DNA from 3 places in the Halobacillus salinarum genome. Region 2 is predicted to be linked to each of the others. Evidence: riboswitches for the same ligand, from Rfam matches in the RefSeq annotation. Region 2 holds a riboswitch; each other region holds the start of a gene.

Region 1 (7,569 bases), 1.8 Mb from region 2:
AAATACTCCAGTTTACTGCAATGCACGAATATGGCTTCTAATTCTGCTTTTTCCCGCTCAGGTTTCTCTTCAGCCAGCTCGTTCATCAGCTGTTTCATTTGGCTTGCGAGCTGGCTGAATTCGTCGGAAGCATACATGTTAATCCAATCGCCATAGAATGGATGCTCGGTCGCACCCTCTGTTTGAGCTAAATTCAATCCGATGAAATTATAACTCCAAGTACACGCGAGAACAGAGGCCGCAACATCAGCCTCAGAGCCTTGATAGGATTTTTGAAGCATGTAGCTTGTATAAGCTGACAAGGTGGATGAAGGGGTACTGTTTTCCAGCTGTGTTCTTGTCATACCTAATTTTTCTGCGTATTGTCTGTGCAGCTCCATTTCTTCATTGAGGGTTGAATGCAGCAAATCAGAAAAGATAGTCATGACTTCTAAACGGCTCGCCTTTGCACTTCCTAACGCAAATACTTTACAGTAATCGATTAAATATAAGTAATCCTGTTCCATAAAGAATTGAAATTTATCCAGATCCAGGCTTCCTTTTCCAATTTCTTTAACAAACGGATGTTCTAAATACTTTTCCCAAATTGTACTTGTCTTCTCGAACAGCCGATCTGTAAACATGAGTCATCATCCTTTCTTTTCACTATTCAAAAACCAACGATATAAAAAAGCGACCATTGTTTTTGTAAACTGAAGAAGCTGAATTCTGTCGATAGATTCATTGACCGCATGAGCTTGTTCCAGGGTTCCAGGGCCATATAAAATCGTTGGTATACCTGCTTCTGCCAACCATCCTCCATCGGTCACAGTCGGCGACATGGAGAATTGTACAGGTGTTTGGTTCACAAGCTCGTGGGCATGAGCAAGCATCTCAACCCCTGTGTGATGACGGTCGACAGAAAAGGAAGGGAAAATCTCTCCTTTTTCTTCGATCATCGAGTTCCCTCCCCATTGAAATGCAGGAGGATGTTCTCTGAGCCACGGATCAGCTTGAACTACATGGGAAAGGTGCTCTTCGATTTCATGAACAATGTCGTTGTAGTTTTCTTCAGGATAATAATGAACTGTGACCCAAAGTCCGCACCGGTCCGCAATAAACGCAGGATGCCTGCCTCCTTCGATAACAGCAGGATTGATCGTATTGGACCCGGGAGGGAACCCTGGACTGCTTTTTGTAATAGCCCAATGCTTTTCAAGCTCCTGCAGCCCGCTTATTATTTTCATCATTTTTTCAATTGTACTTGCTCCGTGCACACCGCCTCCAGCATGGATCATCGATCGTCTGCTGGCATCGTGAAATGTTTCTGGGCTCTGAAGGATGATCCAACCTGTAATCACCCCTCCCTGACCTTGAATCATACAGTTGCTTGTATCTGCTACTAAGGCAAGATCAGCGTGATATCCATTTTCACAGCAGGATTTTGTGCCGGCTTCGCCAACTTCTTCTCCTGCCGCAGACTGCACATATACCGTGCCAAGCGGTTCAATCCCCCATTCATAAAGCAGTTTTAAGGCAAATAAAATCCCGGCCATTCCTCCTTTCATATCTGCCGTGCCGCGTCCGTAAATCTTTTCCTCCGTCACTGCACAGGTAAAAGGATCAAAATCCCATTGTTCATTTTCTTCAATAGCTGCTACATCCAGATGTCCATTCAGAATCAGGCTTCCAGCATTATCCTCATCCCTTCCGAGTTTTGTTCCTGCCACAATAGAATCTCCAGGATACAGCTCCCATTGTTCAATGGAAAATCCTATTTTCCTAAGGTAATCACTGACGTAATCCTGGGCTTCTGTGGTGTTTCTTGCAGGAGGACTTACAGTTGGATAGGAGATTAAGTCGGATAACAGCTGGTACAATTCATTCTCTCTTCTCTCCACTTCTGATAATAATTCAGTTAGTTCTTTCATTTATTCACCTCCATTTATAATAAGAAAAGTAATCATAACGACCGGCCTCTCTGTTTCGGGAGTTTATGACTCTGTTTATTTTCATGAAAAAAGCCCGCTCCTTTAACGAAGGAGCGAGCTGTAGATAAAAGTGTACAAGATTGCGGTTGCAAGTGGCTCGCTTCACTTCCTTACGCTAGTATGACCTAGATCAAGTAATAAGGGTCAAAGCTTTTGTGCTTTTCTCAGCCGAAAGTACGCGGCTCCCCTAGTGAAGGTATATAAGATTCCTGGTTTTTATTAGAACATAGAAGTTTACTGAGTACAAGTTCAGTTAGTTTTCATTCAATGATAGCTTATTAGATTTTTCTATTTGCATCTTCCCCGTTAAACTAAAGAAAACAATAGATCCAATCAACGCTGTTGTAAATAAAAGCGCCCCCATTGGCACGGCTGAAGACTCATTGATACCAACGAGTGGAGAGACGATCGAACCGAATAATAATGGAAGCATCCCTAATACGGCGCTGGCGCTTCCCGCACGATGTGCCTGGTGCTCCATAGCCAGAGTAAATGTACTCGTTAACACCATCCCCATGGAGGTCATATATATGAAAATCGGGATAACAAGCCCTGCAAGCGGCCCTTTTATGATAGTCATGATAAGGAGAACAAAAGTGGCACTAACAGCAGTAATCACTGCTGTTTTCAGCAGGTTCCGCTCATGAACGATGCCGCCTAACCTCCCTACAAGAAAACTGCCGGTTATTATGGCAAGCCCGTTAATTCCAAACAAGATACTAAACACTTGAGGAGAGACATGGTAAATCTCCTGATATACAAAAGGAGTGCCGGACACGTAAGCAAAGCTGCCTCCATGTACGAATCCAATCGTAAGTGCATATCCAATAAAGGAGCGGTCTTTAAGGAGACTTCCAATGGTTCGTAAGGAACTTCCGAGCGAGCTTGGAATCCTGTTTTCCTCGGGAAGTGTCTCTCTTAATTTCATGAAAATAACAAATACAATTAATAGACCAAGCAGGCATAGAAAATAGAAAATCGTGTTCCAAGAAGCAAAAGGAAGCAGTAAAATCGCTCCCCCGGTCATTGGGGCAATCATCGGCGCGGTAGCATTGATTACCATTAGAAGCGCAAAGAATTTAGTCAGTTCTCTGCCATCGAATACATCTCTTACTACAGCCCTTGATAGTACAATACCGGCAGAAGCAGTAAAACCCTGGATAAAACGTGCAGTAATTAACACGGTGATATTAGGGGCAAGGGCGCAGAAAAACGAAGCTGCGGCAAATAAAAAGATAAAGACGAGCAAAGGTTTTCTTCTTCCTTGTGCATCACTAATAGGTCCAACGACGATCTGTCCGACAGCAAGCCCGATCAAACAGGCCGTTAAGCTCAGCTGTACCAGCGAAGCGTTTGCATTCAAGTCTGATGCAATCCCAGGGAAGCTGGGTAAATACATATCAATATTCAGCGGTCCTAAGATCCCCAGCATCCCGAGAAGAAAAGCTAATCCTAGTCGTTCTTTACCGGTTGGATTATGTAACATAGCATTCAAACACCTTTCCAGCTTGTTTCCGTCAAGCACTCAGTTCACTTGATTCTAGCAAAGGTCCATTTTTTTTACAATATATTTGGATCCTGAACCCCCATAAAGCTTTCCAATCAGTACTTCAGCCGCAAAAAATCCGAACTATAATGAAGTCCCTCGACAGGGTTCACATCATAGTTCGGATTACTTTTTTATTGAGTCTCATTATACGTTTAAATGACGATGTTATGCATCAGCTGCCATAATTAACTCGACTGCTTGTTTTAAGACATGAACGGACTGGACACAGTCATCGAGCGAGGACCATTCATCCGGATTGTGGCTGATCCCCTGCTTGCTCCTTACAAACAGCATTGCCATAGGGAGGTGAGCTCCGAGCACCATCGCGTCATGTCCTGCTCCGCTTGGAAGAAAGTAAGTATTCAACCCACTTTTTTCTACAGCTTTTATCATCACTTTTTCAAGCTCATCATTGACAGGAATAGGCTTCACTTGATTCGTTACCTTGTATTCCATGGAAACCTCATTCTTTGCAGCCACTTTTTCACCCAGTTCAATAACCATTCTAACAAGCTGATCACGTGCGCTTTCATCTATATCACGAATATCAACAAATAATTCAACTTCTCCAGGAATGACATTTACACCATTCGGATGGTTGGAGATTTTCCCTATTGTAGCTACAGCTGTAGAGCTTACACGTTCAGGCAGTTTCTTTACAACATAAATAAATTCACTAGCAGCAACTAAAGCATCCTGGCGGTCATCCATCGGTGTGTTTCCTGCATGCCCTGCTTCCCCAGTAAATTGAAACTTAACCCAGCAAGGTCCAGCTATTCCTGTAACAATCCCGACGGGCAGATTTTCCTTCTCCAACCTTTTTCCCTGTTCGATATGAACTTCCAGAAATGCTCTCATCGTGTCGAACTGACGTGCTGCCAGGGGGATATTGTCTGCTGAAAGCCCATCGCTTCTTAATACGTTTTCAAAAGAATCACCGTTTAGATCCGTTAGTTCTTTTACGCTCTCGTCAAGATCTCCTACCATGGCTTTACTGCCGGTAAATCCCTGGTTAAACGTTGAACCTTCTTCATCAGAAAAGATGATCACTTCAAAAGGAGCTGGAGGCTTGAATCCGGTCTCTTTCCATGCTTCTACTACTTCTAGAGCGGCGAGCACTCCGAGAGTCCCATCGAAGTGACCGCCGTTTGGTACGGTATCTACATGAGAGCCGGACAGGACTGCTGGAGCATTATCATCTGCACCTTGAAGACGTCCTGACACATTCCCTGCCTCATCCTCTTTTACTTCAAGTCCTGCTTTCTTCATCCAATCGATCACGAGCCGTTTTGCTTCTCTTTCTTCTTTAGAAAAGCCAAGGCGGTGTGAGCCGCCGGAAGGGGTTAAGCCAATCTCTGACAGACGTGCCAGCCTCTCTGCCAGCCTTTTTCCACTCAACCCATTTTTATCAAGTGTTTGGTCATAATCTTTTAATAACAGCTGACTTTCCATTGGTGATGCCTCCTTTTATAGTGGCCCGTAATTAATAAATTGGGCAATGACTAAAAATACGATACATACCCCGTACCAGAGAATGAGTAAAGGAAAAATAAATTTGATCCATTTTTCCCAGCGGATTCCCCCGATCACAAGTGTAGCCATAAAATAGCCGGAGGTAGGATAAAAAATGTTGGAAAAACCATCGCCCATCAGAAATGCAAGAACCGCAGTCTGCCTGGTCACACCTGAGATGTCTGAGAGGCCACTCATTATCGGCATGGATACCATTGCCTGGCCGCTTCCGGATGGAATGAGAAAGTTAAGCAATCCTTGAATGAACATCATAATTACAGCTGTCAAAGAATCAGGGATTACGCTGACAAGCTGGCCAAAACCATAGATGATCGTATCCATGATTTGTCCTTCTGTCATTACGACAGCAATTCCTCTCGCTACCCCTACTACAAGGGCCCCGAGTAAAATTTTGCGAAATCCTGTGTTGAATGATTCGGCAATTTCACTCGGTCTGAGACCTGCAACAAGGCCGGTAACTATACCGATAATTGCATATAAACCTGTTAATTCCCGGAAGTACCACGCGTATTTAAGTAACCCAAATAGTAAAATGGCAAAGAAAATCAATAAGGTCAAAGATACCATCTTCTGGCGCTTCGTTGCTTTTTGTGGAGAGGATGAATCCTCATTTATGGAGAGTTCTTCTGAAGCTTCACCGTAGACCATACTTTTTTCAGGGTCGTCATATACTTTTTTAGCATATCTCCATACGAAAACAATTCCAAGAAGCAATATGATAATAAAGATAAAAATGCGGTAACCAATCCCGGAATATATAGGCAGTTCAGCAATTTCTTGTGCTGTTCCAAGGTTCGCAGGCACCGTTAGAGCAATGGCAAATCCAGCAATCGTTGAGACGAGGACAATGGCAGCAGCTGTAATTTTGTCAAAGCCGAGCTTTATGATCAGCGGCAGAATTGCGGGCAGGTACACAAGGCTAAGCTCGACTTGTCCAGTAAAAGTGGTGAAAAGAGCGAAAGGTACCATTAATGTCGGAACAATCCAAACACCCTTGTTAGAAAATGCATGAGCAAGCCTGTTTACTCCTACATCGATTACTCCCGTTCGTTCAATGACGGCAAACATTCCTCCGATCATCAAAATCCCAAAAATAATCTCAGCGGATTGTATAAGGCCTTCTGGTATCGAAAGCATAAAATCCATGATGCCGATAGGATCAGAATGAATGAATTTAAAGGTTCCGGGCTGGAGAATTTCAGCACCGCTTTCGTTTTTAACACGTTCAAATGAACCTGCCGGAATGATGTAGCTTGCTATGGAAGCAAGCAGTATCATAATGAATAAAATTACATAAATATGAGGTACTTTTCCTGTGTGGTTCTCTTTCTTCTTTTGTTCGGTTTGATTACGTTCCTCCATCGCGTTCCCTCCTAGAGTATATTAGTGATAAAATGGTTATCTTCTACTATATAGAAATCGACAAATTTTTCAATACTTCAGAAAACACAAATAATTGTATATTTATTCCTAGTAATGAATGAAAACCTTTAGTTAACATAATAAAATTATGTTTAACTTGTTTTATCATTGTCCGAAATCTAAACTGAAGGATATAAAAAAAGACTGCCAGCTGGACAGCCTTTAAAAAATAAGAGGTGTTCACCCTTCTATCCCCATTTACTTCCCCAGATTTTCATTTCTTTTAATATTTTATGTAACTCCTCCCCTTTTTCAGTTAAGGAATACTCCACTGTGACAGGAACCGTTGCATAAGCTTTTCGAGTCAGAATAGTGTTTTCTTCTAAGTGTCTAAGCGTGTTGGTTAACGCTGTCGGACTAATATCCTTTATTTCTTTTTGAAGTTCTCCAAACCGCTTCGTTCCATCAAATAGTTCCTTCAATACGAGAAACGACCATTTTCCACCAATAATATTCAACGCCTTTTCGATCGAGCATTCTATCTCCTCTTCTTTTACTTGATTCATTGCAGTTCTCCTTTCACAAATATAGTTACTAAAAAAAATGTAGTAACTGAGAATGTGTTAATTATATCAAAAAATATTCAGTACTTTAAAAATATTGAAAAAGTTATACGATAATAGTACAAGAGATTAATGACACATATAAGGAGAGAGGTATAAATATGAGTAAAGTTGTCATTACCGGCGGAAGCGGCCGGCTCGGGCCATGGGTCATAAAAGAGTTCCTTGATCATGGCTATGAAGTGATAAATGCTGATTTGAAGGTGCCGGAAGAACCGTCGTGCAGAACAGTCATTACTGATTTAACCGACCTGGGTCAAGTGTATGGAGTTCTCGAAGGTGCGGATGCTTTTGTACATACAGGGGCAATACCTGTGGCTTATTCACATCCAAATGAAGTGACTTTTCGGAATAACGTGATGAGTACTTACAATATACTCGAAGCCGCAGGAGCTCTAGGTATTAAACAAGGAGTTATTGCGTCAAGCGAATCCTCTTATGGAATAGTTTTTTCAAAAAACAATCTGGAGCCGAAGTATGTGCCAGTAGATGAAGAACATCCTCAACTGCCGGAAGATAGTTATGGGTTGTC
Region 2 (7,569 bases):
GTTAAGCTGGGTTGTGCTGAATATTCTCGAGCATGCGTTAACCGCATGCGCCCTTTATTTTGTCAAAGAAAATGCCATCGAGATGACGGAAATCCGCTTAAAGGATAATTTCTTACTTGATTTAGCTAAATCCGGAGTAGAGATCGATGACCATTTATTATCAAAAGCTCAATTGCTCGGCTATGATTTGAACCGTCCGTACATTTGTCTTGTCGGAAACATTCGATTTAAGAAAAAAGTGGATGCCCATATCGGTTCAGTGGACCACCCGGTGAAATCTTCTTCCATGCACAGCAGGAACTATTATATTCAAAAAGAAGTTACTCACGCAGGAGATGTGTTAAACCGTAGAACGATGACGACGTTTGAAAATGGGGAAGTGATTGTCTATTTAGAAGCTGATTCTCACCCCTATGCGGAAACGGCTAATCAGTTTTTAGACTTAGTAGAGCGGCGGTTGAATGAATTGCTGGCCGGGATTGTTATTTCCTGGGGAATATCTCTTCACAAAGAGGGAATTTACACTTTTTATCAAAGCTATGATGAAGCCGTAACCGCATTAAATATTGGGCGTCAGCAGCATGAAGAAGGGGAACGTACATTTTTCAGTGATACGAAGATGAACCGGCTGTTAATGCGGCTTTCTCATGATAAAGGGGTAGAAGGCATCGTGGAAGACACCCTGGCGCAGCTGATCGACTACGATCAAAGACGGCAGACGGACTTAATTCATACGTTTATTATTTATAATAAATACAACAGCAATGTCAGTCAGACCGCCCGTGCCCTTAATCTTCACCGGCAGTCTTTGCTGCACAGGCTGAGGAATATCGAACAATTAACAGGGCTGTCTCTCTTAAATGCGGATGATTTATTTCTGTTAGAGTTAAGCGTACGATTATGGATGCTGAAAAAAGTTAAGGAATGAGCGTCTCTCTGTTGGGAAACGCTCTTTTTTATTGATCAGGAATTTCTTCCACGACGGTTTCCCCAGCAGATACAATTTTCTGCAGAGCAATTTTCCATCGATCTAATTCCGGCTGGTAACTGATCGACTCTACTGCAAATGCTTCTTTGGCAGACTGGTTAAGGTCAAGCGCCTTCTTTAACGCTTCCTGCTGCGTCAAATCAGTTTCTTCATTCCTTGAGACATCTACCTTTTTCACCTTTCCTCCCTCTGCCTGTTCAGGATAAGATTCCTGCACAGGACCTTCCAGCCATACCTTAACCTTATACCCCTCCCATTCCTTCTCCGGAACTTGTGCCACCCAAACCGCTCTGGGATTGCTGTTTGATTTTGAACTTGGCGACTCCGTAATTAAAATCCTGTCTTCTTTTTGGTCGGTCACAAAACCAGTGATAGGAGTGGATTCTTCTTTCGCGTCAGTCTGACATCCTGCTAATAAAGTGATCATTCCAAATAAAATGGATAATCGATTCATCTTCATGCAAATTCCTCCCTGCCTGTCTATTTATTTAGTCGTTGAGAGTTTGAAATGGTTACAAAGTGACAGCTGGTGCCTTCTTTGTTAAGATGAAAATACCAAGTGAATAACCATGCAAAACTACTAGGGGGGCCTGAACGGGCTGAGAGGAAAGCAATGAAGCTTTCCGACTCTTACAAACCTGATCTGGTTAAGACCAGCGGAGGGAAGTAGTAAATCGACTTTTACGATATACGCTGCCTTTTCAAAACCAGATTCTTTTTGAATCTGGTTTTTTTTCGTCTTGTCCCTTAGAAAGGGAGGTAAATGACAATGAAAACCCGCACGTTAACTAGGATGGCTGTGCTGGCAGCTATCGGGACCCTTGGTTCTCAGTGGCTGTGGTTTCCAGCAGGTATTGCAAAAGCCTATCCTGTTCAGCACGCTGTTAATGTGATTGCGGCGGTTACACTTGGCCCGCTGCCGGCTGTCGGTATCGCATTTGTAATCGGAGTATTAAGGAATCTGTTGGGGATCGGTACTTTGCTTGCTTTCCCTGGGGCAATGATTGGAGCATTCCTTTCAGGCATTCTTTACCGGCTGTTTCAAAGGCCGATTTACAGCGCGCTTGGGGAAGTCATGGGCACAGGTTTAATCGGTTCTTTAGTATCTGTACCTTATGCCCACGTCCTTATGGGAAGCGCTGGAGGAGCTTTTGTTTTTCTCCCTTCCTTTTTAATCAGCAGCTTTACGGGAGCATTAATCGGCTGGTTTCTTGTCGTACGCATGAAGCCAAGTCGTGCGTTACCAACATTCTAATCTATTGGAAACTACTAGGGGCGCGATGATTCGCTGAGATAAGGCTGATCAAGCCTTTGTCCCTTACTACCTGATCTGGATTATGCCAGCGGAGGAAAGTAGTCATATCTCTCCAAATCTCTCCACTAGTAGCTTCCGAACTTTATGAAGGAGGCCATATTTGTGACATTTACAGAATTACTAAGAAAAGAAAATAATGATTTATTCGAAGCAATTTTTGATCATCCATTTGTTAGAGGGCTTGGCGAAGGGAATCTTCCTGCTGAGTCCATTGCCCATTATGTAAAAGCAGATTATGAATACTTGAATGCTTTCATGCAAATTTATGGAACAGCGATCTCCAAGTCTTCCGCCCGGGAGGATATCCTATTTTATAACGAACAAATTAATTTTGTCTTAAACAGCGAAATCCACCCTCACCGTAACCTTTGTGAGGTTATCGGAATTCGCTATGAAGACCTTCAAGGATACGCTCTGCCTCCTACAGCAGATCATTATGTGAAGCATATGCTTTATCATGCTCATTACGGAGACTTAAGTGAAATTTTAGCAGCTCAGCTTCCTTGTCCATGGACGTATTTGGAAATCGGTAAGCATCTGCGTGACCGCTTCCAGCCTGGCGAAGATCATCCTTTTTCCCCTTGGATTCACTTTTATGCAGATGGGGAAATGGAAGAGTTAACGGACCATTTGCGCAGCCGGCTGGATGAGTTAGCAGAAAACGTGTCTGAAGCTAAGGAAGCCAGGTTGAAAGATGCCTTCCGCAAGAGCTGCCAGTTAGAATGGGCCTTCTGGGATATGGCTTATAATTGTGAGCAATGGCCTTCCGAAAAGGTGGTGGTAAAATGAGAATTCCTTGTTCTTTAACGATTGCCGGTACTGATCCCAGCGGCGGGGCTGGGATACAAGCCGATTTAAAAACTTTTCAGGAAATAAAGAGTTACGGGATGTCCGTTATAACCTCTGTTGTTGCCCAAAACACGACAGGCGTACAAGCGGTACATCACCTGCCGGTTGAAATATTGAGAAATCAGCTTGAGTCCATCTCATCGGATATGCCCATTCACGCGTTTAAAACGGGGATGATCGCCAGTAAGGAAATGATGAAAGCTATTGCTGATTGGATCCCCGAAGTTTCCGCTCCTTATGTCATGGATCCGGTGATGGTTGCACAAAGTGGGGATCCGCTCATTGAGGAGGAGTCGAGAACGTGGTTGAGAGACCAGTTGCTTCCTTTTGCCTCAGTCGTAACCCCAAACATTCCAGAAGCAGAGGATTTGCTTGGGAAAAAAATTGAAACGACCGAAGATATGCAAATCGCGGCTGAAGAAATTGTGACGAAGCTGGGAGCCGGTGCTTCTCTTGTTAAAGGGGGCCATTTAAACGGGAAAGCGGTCGATTTCCTATTTGACGGCGATAAGATTCATTCCTTTTCAGCAGAAAGAATAGAGACAAAAAACCTTCATGGAACCGGCTGTACGTATTCTGCAGCGATTACCGCTTATTTAAGCCAAGACTGTGATCTTGTTCAGGCGGTTGATCAATCGAAACACTTTGTTACTGCAGCTATCCGCTCTTCCTTTAATATTGGTTCAGGAAGCGGACCAACTAATCATTGGGCTATTCGTGAGGAGGCAGGTCATAAATGAATGAGATTGTACAGAAAGTAAGAGCGCAGGAACCTTTGATTCATAACTTAACAAATGCAGTAGTGATGAATTTTAGCGCAAATGGGCTGCTTGCTTTTGGAGCTTCCCCGATTATGGCAAATGCTAAAGAAGATGCAGCAGATGTGGCAAAGCTTTCAAATGGGGTGCTTATCAATATCGGCACTTTGACTGAAGCCCAGCTTGAAGCCATGATAGAAGCTGGTAAGGCTGCAAATGAAGCAGGCATCCCGGTCGTGATTGATCCAGTTGGTGTAGCCGCAACCAATTTTAGAACCGAGGCTTTTCAAAGAATCGTAGAGCAGGTTCACCCCGATGTGATCAAGGGGAATGCAGGTGAGCTTGCTCATCTAGTCGGAATCGAGCTGGAAACCAAAGGTGTCGATGCAGTTGGCGAGGGGAACAGTCAGGAAATTGCCGGAAAAGTAGCCGTACACTTTCAAACGATAGCCGTCTTAACTGGAAAAGTCGACACGGTAAGTGATGGAAAGCAGACCCTTACGAATGAGACAGGCCATGCTTTGCTTTCTAAAGTGACAGGCGCGGGCTGCCTGCTCGGATCAATTATTACAGCCTGTCTCTCCGTTGAAGGAGAGAATTTAGAGAAGGCTTATGCCGCTGTGAAATATTACGGTATGGCAGCTGCGTATGCTGCTTCTCAAAGCGGTGTGAACGGACCTGGTACATTTCTTCCGCAATTTTTGGATGCGCTGACTATGGAACCGGATACTCTAGAGAAGGGACTAATGTAAATGGACCTTTCCTTGAGGCTTAGAAAGTATTTAGTCATGGGCAGCCAGGACTGTTCAAGAAATCCTGAAGAAATTTTACGAGAGGCGATTGCTGGCGGAATTACAGCTTTTCAATTCCGTGAAAAAGGCCCCCATTCGCTTCAAGGAGAAGAAAAAATAGAACTGGGGTTAAAGCTAAGGGCTCTCTGCCAAAAGCATGACGTATTGTTCATCGTGAATGATGACGTCGAATTAATCCATGCATTACAAGCGGATGGTATTCATGTAGGACAGGACGACCAGAGCGTGAACGACCTGCGGCCGAAATATCCGGATCTCATTATTGGGCTTTCTGTGTCCAATGATGAAGAAGTAGAAAAAAGTCCAGTTGAATTAGTCGACTATCTAGGGGCAGGGCCTGTGTTTCCAACTACGACCAAGCATGATGCAAGCCCGGTTGTCGGAACAAGCTGGCTGGAGAGCCTTAGAAGTTCTCATCCTCATCTTCCTCTTGTAGGAATAGGGGGCATCACTGTCGAAAACGCCCGTTTTGTAATAAATGCGGGAGCAGATGGTGTAGCCGTAGTATCAGCCATAACGAAAGCTGCAAATGTGAAAGAAGCTGTAGAGAATCTATGAAAAAGATGCGATCTAATCAAAGATCGCATCTTTAGATTGTCGAACTGTCAGACAGTTTTTTTGAGGCAAATACAAGTACAACTGAATTGGATTCGCCTTAGTATTGACTGGCATCAAGAAGCTTACTTTACTGTGTTTTTCATCCCTGTGGAAGTATCTCATGATAATAAGAGTTGGAACTTGCTTTTCTTTTGAATTCTAATTGCTTAAGCTTTTGAGATAAGAGGATGAAAGTTTCTATTTTGTAAAAAGGGAAGGGAAACGAGAGACTCTTATGGGAACAAAAAGACAGGGAAAGGCTCCGGAAGCCGCAGGCTGAGGAGACTTGCCGTCGCCCATGGAAAGCGAGCGTTTCCCTGACCCTTTTCTTCTTATCAATATTCAGAACCATTGGTGGTTTTATAATTTTCTTACCGTTCATTGGTCGTCTTTAGTTGGGATGCTTTTCATCATGTCCCAGCGCTCTATTGATTCAGGAGGAAGCGGGAATGGATTCGTCTGGTCCCAGCGTAGGAACGTCTAAATCGACCGTATCTGGATATTTTATCCCAGCTCCAGTGTTTAGAACCACTACCGATTCTCCTTTTTTAATCCAATCTTCCTCTCTTAATTTCCGGGCAGCAGCAAAGCAGGCGGCTCCTTCCGGGCATATAAACGTACCTTCTTTTTCAGCTGCCAGTTTTTGTTCTTGTAAAAGAGCGGAGTCATCCACTGAAACAGCACAGCCTTCTGTTTCGTAAACAGCATCCAGCACAAGAAAATCTCCAATTGCTTTAGGGACGTTGATGCCAAAAGCAACCGTCTCTGAGTTTTCCCAAAAGCTGGACTCACGTCTGCCTTCCTTCCATGCTTCGACAATCGGGGCACATCCTGAAGACTGAACGGCGACTAATCGGGGAAGCTTATCATTTTTCAGCCAGCCGAGCGCTTGAAGCTCCTTAAAGGCTTTATACACCCCAATCAGGCCGACTCCTCCCCCTGTAGGGTAGAGAAGGACATCTGGAAGCTCCCAATTTAATTGCTCTGCAATTTCAAGACCCATCGTTTTTTTTCCTTCAATCCGGTACGGCTCTTTGAGAGTGGATACATCATAGATTCCGCGTTCTTTTACAGCCTGGCTGACAATTTTTCCTGCATCACTGATCAGGCCGTCCACAAGAAACAAATCGGCCCCTGAAACTGCACATTCATTGCGGGTGATTTTAGGCGCGTCAATCGGCATGACGATCGTTGATTTAATATTTGCTCTTGCTGCATATAAAGACCACGCAGCTCCTGCATTTCCGTTTGTTGGCATAGCGATCTCCTCAACCCCAAGTTCCTTCGCTTTAGAAACGCCTACAGCAGCCCCTCTTGCTTTAAATGCCCCTGTTGGAATCACTCCTTCATCTTTCAAAAACAGCGGTTCAATTCCTATTTCCTTACTCAGTGAGGAGAGTCTAATCAATGGTGTCATCCCTTCACCGAGTGTAACTACGTGGGCTTTGTTTTGAACGGGAAGCAGCTCATGATAGCGCCATAAGTCAGGAGCTCTCGTAGTTAAATCTTCTTTTAACCAATCGGTTTTAAGAGAAGAAAGGTCGTAACCGACGAGCAAAGGAGATCCGCACGCTTCACACAAATGTTGTGGTTCATCACAAGAATAGACGATCGAGCACTTTGGACAGGACAAGTGAGATACATAGCTATACTTCATGTTCATCCCCTTAATTAAGTATATTTTCTTCCATCCTATCATACTCGGCTGCTGACTTGGGAAAGCCTGTTTCGCTGCGGACACGCTAATTTGTATAAAACGTCTCTTAAAAAATTCATACACTTTTTACATTACATTCATAAATTTCGTTGAATACAATGAAAGTACCATTATTTTAATATTCAGATAAATGGTAGGAGGGGGAATAACAATGGTGCTTCCTTTTGATATTTTAGAATATCATCAGCGACTTAAAGAGACCAAAGAGCGTATGGAGGAAAAAGGAATCGAAGTACTGCTCATCACAGATCCGGCAAACATGAATTACCTTTCCGGCTATGATGCCTGGTCTTTTTATGTACACCAGATGATGGTAATTATTGTCGATGAACCACAGCCACTTTGGATCGGAAGGTTTCAGGATGCCAATGGAGCCCGCGCCACCACTTGGATCTATGATGAAAATGTGATTGCTTACCCAGATTATTATGTTCATTCGACGACCTACCACCCGATGGATTTTATTGCGGAGATTCTTTCGCAAATAGGACAGGGGAACCGGAATATTGCGGTGGAAATGGACCACTATTATT
Region 3 (7,569 bases), 1.3 Mb from region 2:
GGAATAATGTGGTCTTTGCTTATGTGATGGCTGTCTTCTTTTTGCTGACTATGCTGGCAAGAAGACCTCTCGCATTATATTTTCTGCTTGATTTCACAGAATTGCAGGGATATGATCGTAAATTCAGCTACAAACTGTTTCATAAAAAAAGGCTTTTTGTGCTCCTGAATCTAATAACTTTAGCTTTTGCCTTGCAAAATATTATCCTGGCCACAGTGAAATTCTGGCTTATTAAAGAGTACGGTGTTGAAGCGTTTGATAAAGGAATTATTCTTAAGCAGGCTTTAAGCTGGGGAATATCCATAGTCATTATGGCAGGTTATGCCTATACCGGCAGAATAATTAATCAAACCCCTCATCTGATCCGAGAGGTCCAGGAAGAAATGAAAAATAGAAAGGAAGCCTGAAAAAGTTCCTTCTAATTTAGAAATGCTGTTAAAGTCTGTCGTTGATGCTCACGAATCGCTTGTCGGTGGTTGCTTGCCGCTCGCACGGCCTCAAGCTCCCTTGGTCAGAAGATCACTTGACCAGGTGGGTCTTCGGCTCGCGCTGTTTTCGCAGGCGTCACCACCGCCCGCTCATCGTGGAATCAACAGTGGCCAATCTAAAAAGAGTGATTCCCTTGGATTTAAAAAGGAAAATTTTCTTCATCCATTCATCGACCTCATTTTACTTCGTTTTCATTCCTGCAAATCGTAAAATATGCTGGTGTTTTTGAAAAAGCGGGAGTAGACATCCTGCATAGGAACATTCTTAAGCCTGGAAATCTGCTTGATGGAAGAGTGGATCATTTTGGGATGGGTAAGTTCTCCGGAAAATGGTCCTGCAAACGGCCAGGGACCGTCTGTTTCTGCCATCATTAATTCTATTGGATAAGATTTAATGATCCTCTTTATTTCTTCCTCGTAAAGACAATCTGGGGTAAACGACACGAAGTAGCCGTTTTCCTTCATCCTTTGCAAAATTTTTTCAGATCCTTTAAACCAATGAAAATGGGCGTTGGAGACAGAATACCTTTCTAGTAAGTCACAGACAATTTCAGCATCCTCATAAATGGCGTGCAGGGCAATGGGTTTACCGGTTTTAGCGGCATACTTTACGAAAACTTCCAGAATTTCAATGTAGGAATTAAGAGAAAGTTGTTTTTGTTCTTTCCGCAAGTAGTAAGGAAGACCGACTTCACCTATTGCAACTATTTCATTCTTTTTTCGTTCGATCAGGGAAAAGAGCTTTTGCAGCTCAGCTTCTTCAGGCAATGGCTGTTCAGGATGAAAGCCTGCGGCTGGCTTTATCTTCTTATTTTGCTTACTGTATTCAAGGTTGGTTAAAGCAGACTGGTAGTCGGTCGAGACAGCAATTACCTTCTCAACCTTGTACATATCAAGCTCATTTAATAGTTGGTTTCTTTCACACTCTTCGTACATATCTAAGTGGATATGAGCATCTATAATCGCATTCTTCATTAAACTCACCTCAATTCCTGATAGATTTCCCGTTTCCATTCTAAAAACTCCTGCGATAACATAAGCGATTGTTCTCTCGGTCTTTCGAAGGGAATGGTGTAGATTTTTTTAATTTCTGCAGGACTTGTGGAAAGCACAAGGATTCGGTCAGAAAGGTAAAGCGCTTCTTCAATATTATGGGTTACAAACAGGACCGAATGCTTATGGTGCTCCCAAATCGATAGCAGCCACTTCTGCATTTCCAGCCGCGTCAACTCATCCAGGGCAGAAAAAGGTTCATCCAGACACATCAACGGCTGTGGACTTAACAGACAGCGGATAAAGGAAGCGCGCTGTTTCATGCCGCCGGATAGCTGGCTTGGGTAGGCATTCTCATACCCTTCGAGACCAGCAGTCTTAACCATTGCTTTCGCCGCAGACTGATCCTGTTTTCCCGAAATTTCCTGGCCGAGCTGAACGTTATCAAGGATGGTTCTCCACGGAAATAATGAAGGGCTCTGCGGCATATAGCTTATGTGTCCTCGTTTGCCGGTGATATTCTGATCATTTAACAGGATGTTGCCGCAATCAGGTTGGTATAACCCGCCAATCAGGTGAAACAGCGTACTTTTTCCACTTCCGGAAGGACCGATCACGGATACAAACTCACCTTCGTGAATGGTAAACGATAATTTTTTTATTATCATTTTTTCATCGAAGGATTTTTGGAGGTTATTTACGATTAGTTCAGCCATTTGCTTTTTCACCTTTCTTCTGCTGCCATTTCGCAGCCCGCCTCTCAAGTAAAGAAATAACAAGGAAGAATAATAAACTCAGCAGCATAATTAAAAAAATAGCGACAAACACACGATCGGTATGAAAGGAAGAGGAAGCTAAAGTCATATAGACACCGATGCCATTTTTAGCTCCCAGCCATTCAGAAATGACAGCCCCCATTACACTATAAGTAGCTGAAATTTTTAATCCGGAAAATATAGACGGAAGGGCATGCGGCCATTCCAGTTTTGTGAAAATTTGTGCTTTTGTAGCTCCTGCCATTTTCATATAGTGCATAAGCTCCTGGCTGGTCTGTCTTAAACCGTCCATTGCTGCTACAGCGATCGGAAAAAAACAGACGAGTACGATGACGAGGATTTTGGGAAGCCATCCAAAGCCAAACCAGATTACGAGCAATGGGGCTAGCACAATAATGGGAATGTTTTGCGATAATATCAAAAGCGGATATAAAGCTTCCCTTACCGCGGGAAGCAGGTGCAATACGAACGCTGTTAGCAGTCCGATGACTGTTCCAGTTAAAAAACCAAGCAGTGTAAGGACAATCGTAGAATAAAGATGGTGCTTATAAGAGGGCCACCCGTTGATTCCTTCATGCAAAATATCTGATGGTGCAGGTAACAGCCAGGCTGGCACGTTAAACAAACGGCATAAAAATTCCCAAATGATAAGGAAAAGGATGAGGACCGTAATGGGTCTCCATCCTCTTTGAAATAGTAATCTCAACGGTATTTCTCCGTGAGCTGATCCATAGAAGCACCACTTGGCTGGTACAGCACTTTTATCTGGGATATTACGTTTATACTGCCTTTGGCAATCATGGCTTCATTCATCTCTTCAATCAGCTGAAAGATATCGCTTAAGTTTCCTTCAATCGTAGTCTCCAAAGGGTGGACTTCGTGCTTCAATCCTGATTTTTGGATGCATGAAATAGCTTCATCCACATAAGAAATCACATCTTCTCCGCCTTTGGTTTTAGGAATAATTTGTATACTTACTAATGAGTCCGCCATTACGATTCACTCCTTATTTTCTGGCAGGAATTGATTGGTGAACGCGTCTTTTGCGTTTAATTGTTTGTCCAATAAATCATGGTTGTACATCCAATCCGCATAATTTTGCCAGACTTCTTCCTTCTGAATTCCCCATTGTGAGGCATCATCTTTATACTTTGGTGAGAGCCACTTCTGGCTGGCTTTTACGAGCTCAGGGTCAAGGTCAGGTACGGCATCGATTAGAATTTCTGAGGCTTCTTCAGGGTGGTCGATGGAATATTGATACCCTTCCGATACGGCTTTCATAAAGGCTTTAACGGTATCGGCATGGTTGTCAATCATGCGTTCGCTAGTCGTGAGCACAGGGGTATAATAATCAAGCTTCTCGGAGTAGTCCGTTAAATAGAGCATATTAAGCTCTTGATTGCGAAGCTCTGCTTCAACGCCTGTCCATCCATAGTAGATCCATGCGAAATCGACATCTCTTTTGACAGCAGTAAAAAAGTCGGTGTTTCCCATATTTACGATATCTACTTTGTTCACATCGGCGTTTTCCTTTTTCATAATGGAGGAGATGACCGCCTTCTCTACAGGTGCCCCCCAACCGCCATAAGTTTTACCTTCAAAATCCTTAGGTGAACTAATCTTTTTTTCTTTCGGAGACGCAAATCCTGAAGTATTATGCTGAATGACAGCCCCGATAGAAACGATCGGAATGTCTTGTACACGAGCCTGTGTCAAAGCTTCCTGCGCACTGATTCCAAAGTCAGCTTTTCCGGAAGCAACGAGTTGATCAGCACCGGTTTCTCCCGGCATCAGAATTTCCACGTTGAGTCCGGCCTCTTCAAAGTAACCCTTCTCTTTTGCGACATAAATGCCGGTGTGGTTTGTGTTCGGCGTCCAATCAAGGACTAGTTTCACAGACTTGGTCTTTTGGCCTTCCCCGCTTGAGGACTGGGAGGCATGGTCGTCACCAGAGCAGGCAGCAAGTCCAAAAATGAGGATTGCCAAAGAAATTAGTAATTTGTTCATCTTTCATTCTCCTTATGTTGTTAACCTACTTAAGAATACCTGGTGGAACCCATGAGCATATAAAAAGCACCCTGGAACCTTTGCCTAGGGTGCACATGATTATAAACGATAAGTCGTTCATTATGTTTCCTACGCTGGTATAAACCAGGTCAGGTTCCAAGGGTCAGTATCTATCGGATACAATCTCAACCAGCTTTACTGGTCCCCCTACATTTATCTTCATTTAGTTGGTTAACTATTTAGTAATCATCTAAAACTCTGCCATAAATAAGAATTGATTTCAAGTGATAACTAAGACTTGAGTCTTAGTGGCGTTTATTCAGCCAAAGGACACCGGATTTAGCTAAACGGGGCAGAAGTCCTGTAACTGGTTTTTGCAGCATATTTCCGAATCCGTCTGATTTACCAAGAGATCCCAATGCGCCTTTCAGTTTGAGCGGCTTTGGTTTCTGAGGAGTTTCGCCTCTTAAAACAGATGAAAGGATGTCCGCAATTTGTTCTCCCTGCTGTCCTGCCAGCTGGGCACTAGGCGAATGCTCAGAGGAGGCGCAATCGCCGACAATGTAAACATTCGGCCGTTTCGGTACTTGATAGAATTCATTGACTACTACTTTTTCCTGAGTATCTTTTTCAACAGGGAGTTCTCTTGCCAGATGGTTTGGACGGACGCCAGCAGTCCAAATAGTGACGTCATTAATAAAGCAGATTCCATTGTTGCAAACCCCGTCTTTTTCCACATATCCTACATTGGCATTATGCAGAACTTCCACATCATTTTTAGCAAACCATTCTTCCACATAATCTTGAATTTTTGAATCGAAGGCTCTGAGTACGGTCTCACCGCGATCCAGCAGCCGGATGTTTAAATCAGGTCGGCTTTCCCTGATTTCCGAAGCTACTTCGATTCCGCTGAGTCCTGCTCCTACCACAGACACTTTGCCGTAAGCTTTCAGTTCACTGACAGCAAACCCGGCTTCTCTCGCTTGAGAGATAGATTGGACGCTTTTTGTAAATTCTTTAGCTCCCTCAATCCCGTGGTAGTTGTCTTCACAACCCAGTGCTACAACGAGGTAGTCATAGGAAATGGGTTCATGCGGCTCTTCAACGAGCACTTGGTCTTTATCTGTATCAATCTTTTTAACTTCGGAGTACACATAATCGACCTGCTCATGAGCAGGAAATTCGAGGCGTACATTTCGATCGGATTCCGTACCCGCAGCAATTCCGTAAAATTCTGTTTTTAATGAATGGTATGGATTGCGATCTATGACAGTAATTTGAATATCTTCAGGCAGACCTTGATCTAGTAGAGTGAGAAGAATTTTAATTCCTCCATAACCGCCGCCTAATATCACGAGTTTCTTCATTAGTTATAACCACCTTTTGTGCCAGCTGAGTTGTTTTTTCATTCAAATGGATGATGCTTTTTCAGTAACCGCTTACTCCTGTCTTCCATCTTAAAGAGTACCAAAAATTGAAACATAAAACTAGATATACCTCGATAATTTACGCATTTTCCAAATAATCAGGCAGGCAGCCTATTAAAAAGTTTTGAAAGTGAGGAATCGGGAATGAGTCATTTAGATGGGTAAATCGTCATGGAAAATTTTTATGAAGGGGAGATCACACACATGCACAAACAACAATCCATCATTGAAGAATCATTAACTGCTTTATTAAAGGATGAGTCATTTCTGCCTGATCTCCAGGAACAGACTAGAGATCAAGCTTTTAAATCCTTAGTGGCTATATTATCCACACCTAACCATATACATAAATCCTTTTTAAGGGTGGCTTTGGAAAACGGCATGATTATACGCGTGCCGGCTTTTCGAGTGCAGCATAACGACACTGTTGGTCCTTATAAAGGAGGAATACGTTTTCATGAATCAGTAAATGAAGACGAAGTAGCTAATCTTGCAAAGCTGATGACGTTGAAAAATGCGCTTCACGAACTTCCATTTGGCGGGGCTAAAGGTGGCGTGGTGATCAATCCTAAGGACTACTCTAATAAAGAGTTAAATTTGATATGTAAGAAGTATGTACAATATTTTGACGATATTTTAGGCCCGGATAAAGATATTCCTGCGCCTGATGTAGGCACCGGAGAACGGGAAATGGACTGGATGATGGGAGAATTTAAAGGAAACCATCCCGGCACAGAATACCGGGGCAGTTTTACTGGGAAGAGCATTGTCAATGGAGGATCACTTGGAAGGAGACAAGCTACAGGGAAAGGTGTCTATTTTACTTTTCGCTATATGATGCATGACTTTCTTCATAAGAATAAGCAATGGCTTTCTGAGACGGACAACCGATTTGCCAAGACTGCACTGGCGCATGCCGATCAGCCTTTAACTATGGCTGTACAGGGTTTTGGGAATTTAGGTTCTGTTGCAGCTTTAGAAGCTTATCACTGTAATTATCTTCAAAATAAAATCGTCGCAGTCAGCGACCAAAACGTAATGCTGTATAATGAGTCAGGTCTGGATATCCCTGCGCTCGTTAAACATGCGGAGGCCAATGACGGAGATTTACCCCGTACGGAAGAGGAGTTAGGAAAGAGTAAGCTTACAGCACAGATTAAAGATCGTGATGATTTGCTTGAACTTGATGTAGATGTCCTTATGCTTGCTGCATTGGAAGACCAAATTCACGAAGGAAACGTTAAAGATATTAAAGCCAAGTTGATTATTGAAGGTGCGAACAGCCCGATTACAGAAGAGGCAGACAAATATTTAGCTGACAGAGGGATCTTGATTGTACCTGATATCCTCGCAAATGCCGGTGGTGTTATCGTTTCTTACTTTGAATGGGTTCAAGGAAGGGAAACGCAATTCATGGATGAAGATGAGGTTTATGAACGGCTTTATGACAAGCTGCGTCATACGATGGATACCATCTATCCGCAATTTTTTGGTGATCCATTTCCTCTAAGACAGAACTGCTACATTCATACCGTGATGAAGATATCCACCATTATGTACCGACAGGGAAATCTCTATTAATTCAATTAAGAAGCACGGCGCTGGCCGTGCTTTTTTATGCGGATTTCTTTATTTGGAAGAGCCTATCTATTATGATGAGAATGATATCAATCCGTTCGGGAGAGGGACTTAGAATGAAGGAAATATATAGTGAGATTATTCAGTTCAGAGGCAGCCATTATGATTTCGGCAGAGAGCAGGGGAGAAGGTTAAAGGCATCTTTAACCGTTAGGAACAGGGAAAAGCAGTGGAAAGTGCGCATTCCCCGCTTCCATGTAGCAGAACAAGAAGTAAAGACAGCCATTCAAAGATTTGCTC

The links. A riboswitch is a leader RNA that binds a small molecule or an ion and turns the genes downstream of it on or off. The one in region 2 is predicted to bind thiamine pyrophosphate.
Positions count from the first base shown of each region.
Region 1: linked by a shared signal. The riboswitch ahead of MUN89_RS13085 (acetylornithine deacetylase) and the one ahead of thiW (energy coupling factor transporter S component ThiW) in region 2 are both predicted to bind thiamine pyrophosphate.
Region 3: linked by a shared signal. The riboswitch ahead of MUN89_RS19060 (ABC transporter substrate-binding protein) and the one ahead of thiW (energy coupling factor transporter S component ThiW) in region 2 are both predicted to bind thiamine pyrophosphate.

Region 1 covers NZ_CP095073.1:2,535,142-2,542,710, reverse strand. Annotated here, with positions in the region: gene tenA (thiaminase II) at 1-623, opposite strand, end outside; gene MUN89_RS13085 (acetylornithine deacetylase) at 630-1,910, opposite strand; TPP riboswitch at 2,061-2,169, opposite strand; gene MUN89_RS13080 (Bcr/CflA family efflux MFS transporter) at 2,224-3,456, opposite strand; gene MUN89_RS13075 (M20 family metallo-hydrolase) at 3,685-4,971, opposite strand; gene MUN89_RS13070 (YfcC family protein) at 4,987-6,414, opposite strand; gene MUN89_RS13065 (winged helix-turn-helix transcriptional regulator) at 6,663-6,980, opposite strand; gene MUN89_RS13060 (NAD-dependent epimerase/dehydratase family protein) at 7,139-7,569, shown strand, end outside.
Region 2 covers NZ_CP095073.1:716,224-723,792, forward strand. Annotated here, with positions in the region: gene MUN89_RS03845 (PucR family transcriptional regulator) at 1-928, shown strand, start outside; gene MUN89_RS03850 (DUF3221 domain-containing protein) at 957-1,448, opposite strand; TPP riboswitch at 1,561-1,670, shown strand; gene thiW (energy coupling factor transporter S component ThiW) at 1,758-2,243, shown strand; TPP riboswitch at 2,250-2,357, shown strand; gene tenA (thiaminase II) at 2,406-3,092, shown strand; gene thiD (bifunctional hydroxymethylpyrimidine kinase/phosphomethylpyrimidine kinase) at 3,089-3,892, shown strand; gene thiM (hydroxyethylthiazole kinase) at 3,889-4,662, shown strand; gene thiE (thiamine phosphate synthase) at 4,663-5,280, shown strand; gene MUN89_RS03880 (threonine synthase) at 5,753-6,976, opposite strand; gene MUN89_RS03885 (M24 family metallopeptidase) at 7,188-7,569, shown strand, end outside.
Region 3 covers NZ_CP095073.1:3,675,109-3,682,677, reverse strand. Annotated here, with positions in the region: gene MUN89_RS19085 (VC0807 family protein) at 1-407, shown strand, start outside; gene MUN89_RS19080 (TatD family hydrolase) at 681-1,502, opposite strand; gene MUN89_RS19075 (ABC transporter ATP-binding protein) at 1,469-2,197, opposite strand; gene MUN89_RS19070 (ABC transporter permease) at 2,190-2,963, opposite strand; gene MUN89_RS19065 (MTH1187 family thiamine-binding protein) at 2,960-3,250, opposite strand; gene MUN89_RS19060 (ABC transporter substrate-binding protein) at 3,257-4,264, opposite strand; TPP riboswitch at 4,374-4,483, opposite strand; gene MUN89_RS19055 (NAD(P)/FAD-dependent oxidoreductase) at 4,570-5,631, opposite strand; gene MUN89_RS19050 (Glu/Leu/Phe/Val family dehydrogenase) at 5,896-7,272, shown strand; gene MUN89_RS19045 (C45 family autoproteolytic acyltransferase/hydrolase) at 7,386-7,569, shown strand, end outside.